One region of the Micromonospora sp. CNZ285 genome, then DNA from elsewhere that is predicted to be linked to it. Evidence: riboswitches for the same ligand, from Rfam matches in the RefSeq annotation. Region 1 holds a riboswitch; the other holds the start of a gene.
The links. Region 1 has a riboswitch for cyclic di-AMP ahead of CLT75_RS08700 (LysM peptidoglycan-binding domain-containing protein). Riboswitches for the same ligand answer to the same signal wherever they lie in the genome.
Positions count from the first base shown of each region.

Region 1 (3,177 bases):
GGCGCCGCGTGCGGGGCGGCGCCGCGTACGGTCGGGTCAGACCGCGCGCCCGGCCCGGGACCCGGCGCCGCGGTCGCGGTGGATCCGGGCGGCCGCCTCGTGCATCGCGCGGCCGAACAGCTCGGCCTGGTCGCCCATGCTGCCGAGCCGGGCGGCGAGCGCGTCGGCGTCGGCGCGCGCCGACGCGCTGACCCGGTCGTCCAGCTCGGACAACGCGGCGTTGGCGGCGGTCACGAGGTGTCCGCAGAGGACGTCGAGGGGCTCGCCGGCCAGCTCCGGGTCGATCGTCACGGAATCGAGCCGGCCACCCTGGACGGCGACCGCGCGGACCCGGCCGCCGGCTGCCGTGCCCTCGGCGAGCAGCAGATCGCCCGGCTCGCCGTCGGCGTGCGCCGAGGCCCGGGAGCGCATCGCGGTGAGCGCCTGCTGCGTGCGGGTCAGCAGCTCGTCGATGCTCGCGGCCGCCGAGAACGGGTCGTTGGTCATATCCGCGCTTTCTTCACGTCTTAGCCGAGCATGCGTGACCCTAGCAACCGGCTCCGACGAATCGCCGTCACCGCCCGGTCCGGGTCGCGTCCCGGCGCCGCGAGCAGGCCGGACACCGGCCACGCGGCGTGTCGCGGACGGACGAGCGCCCGGCCGGGGCGAACCGGCCGGGCGCTCGGACGAGGTCAGCGCAGGCGAAGCTGCTGACCGGGGAAGATCAGGCCCGGGTCGGCGCCGACCACGGCGCGGTTGCGCTCGTGCAGGGCACGCCAGCCGCCGTCGACGCGCTGCGCCACGGCGATCTCCGACAGCGTGTCCCCGCGCCGGACCACGTACGTCCCGGCGCCGGACGACGGCCGCGGCGCCGCCTTCGTCGTGGCGCGTTCCGGCGCGGCCTTCGTCGCGGCGGCCCGCTTCGGCGCCGCCTTCCTCGGTGCCGCCTTCGTGGTGGCCCGCTCGGACCGGGTCGCCGCGCTCGCCGAGCCGCCCTTCTTGCCGCAGACCGGCCAGGCGCCGATGCCCTGGCCGCGCAGCACCTTCTCCGCGACGGCGATCTGCTCGGACCGGCTGGCCAGGTCGGCGCGCGCGGCGTACTTCTGGCCGCCGTAGCCGTTCCAGGTGGCGCGGGAGAACTGGAGCCCGCCGTAGTAGCCGTTACCGGTGTTGATCTTCCAGTTGCCGCCGGACTCGCAGCGCGCGACCGCGTCCCAGTTGACGCCCGCGCTGGCCGGAGCGGCCGGGCCGAACAGGGTCGCGGCGCCGACGGCGGCGCCGGCCAGGACCGCTCCGAGAGCGGTGCGGCGGCTTCGGGCTGAGTATTCAGTTGCCATGTGGATTCCTCCACGCCGACGAGGTGAGCTGTCGGGTTCGGGCCGAGGAGCCCGGCCGCCGGTGGCGGCTTCACCCCGAGGTGACGATGCACCGTGGAACGTGTGGTTCCCCCGCTCCCGCACGAGGTTCGGTTACCGGGGCCGGCGGCGGGATTTGGCGTTTCCGGCCCGCGGTGTCCGCGTCTGCGAACGGAACCGACGCTAGGAGCGTTTTGCGACGATCGTCCACTTCTTGTGACGCTCTTCACCCGGCCGGGCGACCGGCGGCGGCGCTACGGTGGCAGGGCCAGGCAAGATCACGGGAGGGCTTGACGGATGACCGATCACGGACACGAGCTGACCTTCGGCGGCTTCATCACCCCCGCCGCCGGGCAGCCCGACCAGGTGGTGGCGCTGGCCCGGCTGTGCGAGCAGGTCGGGCTGGACCTGGTCACGTTCCAGGACCATCCCTACCAGCCGGGCTTCCTGGACACCTGGACGCTGATGTCCTACGTGGCCGCCGCGACCGAACGTATCCGCCTGGCCGGAAACGTCCTCAACCTGCCGTTGCGCCAGCCGGTGGTGCTGGCCCGCAGCGTCGCCAGCCTGGACCTGCTCACCGGCGGCCGGGTCGAGCTGGGGCTCGGCGCGGGCGCGTTCTGGGACGCGATCGAGGCGGCGGGCGGGCGACGCCTGTCCCCCGGCGCCGCCGTTGAGGCCCTCGACGAGGCGATCCGGGTGATCCGCGAGGTCTGGGACACCGACCGCCGCGGCATGATCCGCGTCGACGGCGAGCACTACCGGGTGGTCGGCGCCAAGCGCGGTCCGGCGCCCGCGCATCCGGTCGGCATCTGGGTCGGCGCGTACAAGCCGCGCATGCTGCGCCTGGTCGGCCGCGCGGCGGACGGCTGGCTGCCCTCCCTGTCGTACCTGCCGAAGGGCCCCGACGAGCTGCCCGCCCTGAACGCGCTCGTCGACGAGGGCGCCCGGGCCGCCGGGCGCGACCCGGCCGCGATCCGCCGCATGCTCAACGTGACCGGCACGTTCGCCCGCTCGTCGGCCGGCTTCCTGGCCGGGCCGCCGGAGCAGTGGGTGGAGGAGCTGGCCGGGCTCACGCTGGAGCACGGCATCACCACGTTCATCCTCGGCAGCGACGAGCCGCGCGCGATCCAGATCTTCGGCCAGGAGGTCGCGCCCGCCGTGCGGGAGCTGGTCGCCGCCGAACGCGCCACGCCCGCCGGCGGAACCCGCACGGCCACCGACGCGCAGGCCGCCGCCGGCGGCCCGAGCACGCTCGGCGTCACCCCCACCCCCGACCCGGGGGTACGCCTCAGCGCGCGCCGCCCCTGGGACGAGTCCACCCGCCCGAGCGCCCCGCCGCCGCCGGCCGGGCACGTCTACCCGGCCCGGGGACAGGCCGCCGGGCAGCACCTGGTGGACGTGCACGACCACCTGCGCCAGGAACTGGCCCAGGTGCGCGACCTGCTGGAACAGGTCAAGCAGGGCAGTGTCTCGCCGGGCCGGGCGCGGGCCGCGCTGAACGAGATGACCATGCGGCAGAACAACTGGACGCTCGGGGCGTACTGCGCGGCGTACTGCACGATGGTCACCCAGCACCACGGGCTGGAGGACGCCTCGATCTTCCCGCACCTGCGCCGCTCCGAGGCCGGGCTGGCGGCCGTGCTGGACCGCCTGGAGGAGGAGCACGTGGTGATCCACGGCGTGGTGGAGAGCGTCGACCGGGCGCTCGTGGAGCTGGTCCGCCGGCCCGGCGACTTCACCGGACTCCAGGAGGCGGTGGACCTGCTCACCGACACGCTGCTGTCGCACCTGTCGTACGAGGAGCACCAGATCGTCGAGCCGCTGGCCCGGCACGGATTCT
Region 1 covers NZ_SPQD01000001.1:1,883,111-1,886,287, forward strand. The annotation lists gene CLT75_RS08695 (YbaB/EbfC family nucleoid-associated protein) at 37-486, opposite strand; gene CLT75_RS08700 (LysM peptidoglycan-binding domain-containing protein) at 672-1,316, opposite strand; cyclic di-AMP (ydaO/yuaA leader) riboswitch at 1,315-1,460, opposite strand; gene CLT75_RS08705 (LLM class flavin-dependent oxidoreductase) at 1,632-3,177, shown strand, end outside.

Region 2 (3,177 bases), 1.5 Mb from region 1:
GGCTGGCCGCGCAGGACGAGGCGGACCGGGCCTGGACCGCGTACGACGAGGCGGACGCCGCCGCCCGCCGCCTCGCCGGCGCCGCCGCGCTGCCCGCCCCGCGCACGCCGCGTACCCCCGCCGAGTACGCGGCCCGGGAGCGCTGGCTGCACCACGCCGCCATGACGGCGCACTGGCGGGGCGACCTGACCGCCCGTCAGCTCGCCGACGTGCTGGCCCGCCGCAACGGGTGGGATCCGCGCCGGCACCCCGCCGAGCAGGAGATCGTGCTGGCCCGCACCGTCCGGGACGGGCGCCGGGCCGGATGGGAGAGCGCCGCCGCGCGGGAGCGGTCGGCCTGGCGGGGCGCGGAACTGGCCGCCGAGGCCGCCCGGACGCTCGCCGCCGAGGCCTACGCCGCCACTGCCGCGCTGCGGCCCGCCCCGGAGTACCGGAGCGCGACGGCGAGCGCCGTGCCGGTGCCCGCGACGGTCCGTAACGCCCGCTGGCGCCCGGCACGGGTCGGCTGAGACGGCCGTCTCGACCGAATCGTTACCCGGACCGTGGTGAGCCCGGTCACCCGGGCCGCCGAAACGGGCGCCGGGCGCAAAACGGGTCATCGAGTACCGCGATTGCCGGCCGGGTGCTCGCCGTCTGTCCGCTTTCCGCCGCCGGGCGCCGTCGAAACTGCTTGTCCCATTGAGCGAAGTCAGTAACCGGGTGTTCCGAAATCCGTTACCGCGGATCACGTTTACGCAGGTGGGAGCGCTTGGCAGGGGACATACCCACCGGTAGTGTCGGCGCGTCCGATGCGGTAATCGATCGCCGACGGCGACGCCGCACCGACCCGCCTAATCGTGTTCCACGAACCGGGGACCCATGAGCACCATCGGGGTGAATCCGCGAGCCCACGGCCCGCGGTAGGGCGTACTTCCCGCCCGAATCCGTCAGCTAACCCGGTCGGCGGCCACGGAAGGAGTACCCCTCGTGCCCACCCCTCGATCGTCCCCCGCCTCCACGGCGAAGCGGTGACCGCGCGCGCCTGACGCGCGACCGGCAACCGCCCCCTGGGCGCCCGGCATCACGGGCGTTCCCGATCCCCCGGCCACCCGGCCCCGCCAGCACGTGTGAGTTCCTCCGCGTGCCGGGCCGGCGTGTGCCGCTCACGCCCCGTGGAGGATTTCGTGAAGCACCACCTGAAGCGTCAGCTGCGACGGATCGTCACCGAACGCCCGTACCAGATCATCGCCGGATCGGCCGCCGCGCTCGTGCTGGCCGCCGGCGCCGGAACCGTCGCCACCGCCGGTGACGACGCCCCGGTCCAGGAGAACACCGCCGCGGTCGCCGACCTCGGCGCCGCCCGCCTCGGCGAGCAGCCCGCCAGCCGCAGCGAGGCCCGCATCGCCGTGCCGCAGGCGTCGTCCAGCGCCTCCGCCTCGCCCAGCGCGTCGCCGAGCGCCTCCCCGTCCGCGAAGGCCGCTGCCGACCCGGACACCACGCCCAAGGCCAAGCCGAAGCCGCCGTCGAGCAAGTCGCTCGACTACGACTACCAGGCGCAGATCAACTACTTCTACTGCGGCCCGGCCGCCGTGCGCAACGCGCTCAGCGCCGCCGGCATCGAGCGCAGCCAGGACGCGCTCGCCGGTCCTCTCGGCACCACCGAGATGGGCACCAACTCGGCCGAGGACACCACCCGTGTGCTCAACCAGCAGGTCAAGGGCAACCCGTACCGGACCCGCATGATTCCCGGCTCGGCCACCCCGGCCCAGATGGACCGTCTCCAGGCCGACGTGGTCGAGGCGATCAGCAACGGCCGCGGGGTCGTCGCGAACGTCGCCGGTACCGCCACCGACACCAACGGCGGCTGGCACTCGTTCCCGGGCGGCCACTACGTCGCGGTGGTCGGCTACAAGGACGACGGCCGGACCGTGCGGATCGCCGACTCGGCCGACCCGTCGCTGCCGTCGTACTGGGTCACCACGATCGACCTGGCGCACTGGATCGCCAGCCGCGGCTACTCCGCCTGACCGTCCCGCACACCCGAAGGCCGGCACCCCACCCCGGGGGGCCGGCCTTCCCCGTCCCCGCCCCGTCCCCGCCCCGCCCTCGCCCCGCCCGGCCTGGCGCGGCCCTCACCCGGCCCTGGCGCGCCGATCTTGGACTTGTGGCGCCCAGTATGCCCGGCTCGCCCGGTATGGAAGGTGCCACAACTCCAAGATCGACGGTGAGGGCGGGGCGGGGGGCGGGTCGGCGGGTTCGGTCTCGCGTGTCCGGGGCGGGCGGTGGCAGACTGCGCCAATGGGCGATGCGACGGGGACGCGGCACCTGATTCTCCTGCACGGCATGGGTGCCACCGGCGAGGTGTGGCTGCCCTGGGCGCCGCTGCTGGAGCGCCGCTGGCCCGGCCGCTGGCTCGCCCCCGACCTCGCCGGTCACGGCTGGTCGCCGCCGCTCGACGGCTACTCGTTCGAGGCTCTGGCCCAGCGCGTCGTCGACGGGCTCGGCCCGGTCCGGCTCGGCCCCGACGACCGGCTGGTGCTGCTCGGGCACTCGCTCGGCGGGGTGGTGGCGCTGGCGCTCGCGGCCCGGCAGCGCGGGCTTCCGGTCGACGCGGTGGTGGGGCTCGGCATCAAGGCGGTCTGGTCCCCGGCCGAACTGGCGAAGTCGGCGGAGCTGGCCGGCCGGCCGGTCACCTGGTTCGCCACCCGGGACGAGGCCGCCCGGCGCTACCTGCGCGTGTCCGGGCTCGCCGGGCTGTTCGCCCCGGACCATCCGGTGGTGGAGGCGGGACTGCGGCGGGAGGACGGCCGCTGGCGGCTCGCCATGGACCCGGCCGCGTTCGCGGTGGGGGAGCCACGGCTGCCGGCGCTGCTGGCCGCCACCGATGTGCCGGTGCTGCTGGCCCGGGGCGAGCTGGACCCGATGGTGACCGACGCGCAGCTCAAGGAACTGGGCGTGCCGGTGGCGACGCTGCCCGGGCTGGGCCACAACGCGCACGTGGAGGATCCGGAGGCGGTGCTCGCCCTGCTCGACCCGTACCTCTGAGCGGGGTGAGCCGGCCCGCGACGGGCCGGCTCGCGTCTCTAGCCGGCCGCGCGCGGCCCCGGGACCGCCCAGTCGGGTTCCAGCTCCCGGCGGGCGGCGGAGAGGAACGCCTCGGCGTACCCGTCGGCGGGGAAGTCGCCCAGGTAGCGCGTC
Region 2 covers NZ_SPQD01000001.1:419,387-422,563, forward strand. The annotation lists gene CLT75_RS02000 (hypothetical protein) at 1-509, shown strand, start outside; cyclic di-AMP (ydaO/yuaA leader) riboswitch at 818-960, shown strand; gene CLT75_RS02005 (C39 family peptidase) at 1,152-2,006, shown strand; gene CLT75_RS02010 (alpha/beta fold hydrolase) at 2,278-3,024, shown strand; gene CLT75_RS02015 (CDP-glycerol glycerophosphotransferase family protein) at 3,063-3,177, opposite strand, start outside.
Region 2: another riboswitch for cyclic di-AMP. It lies ahead of CLT75_RS02005 (C39 family peptidase); the one in region 1 lies ahead of CLT75_RS08700 (LysM peptidoglycan-binding domain-containing protein).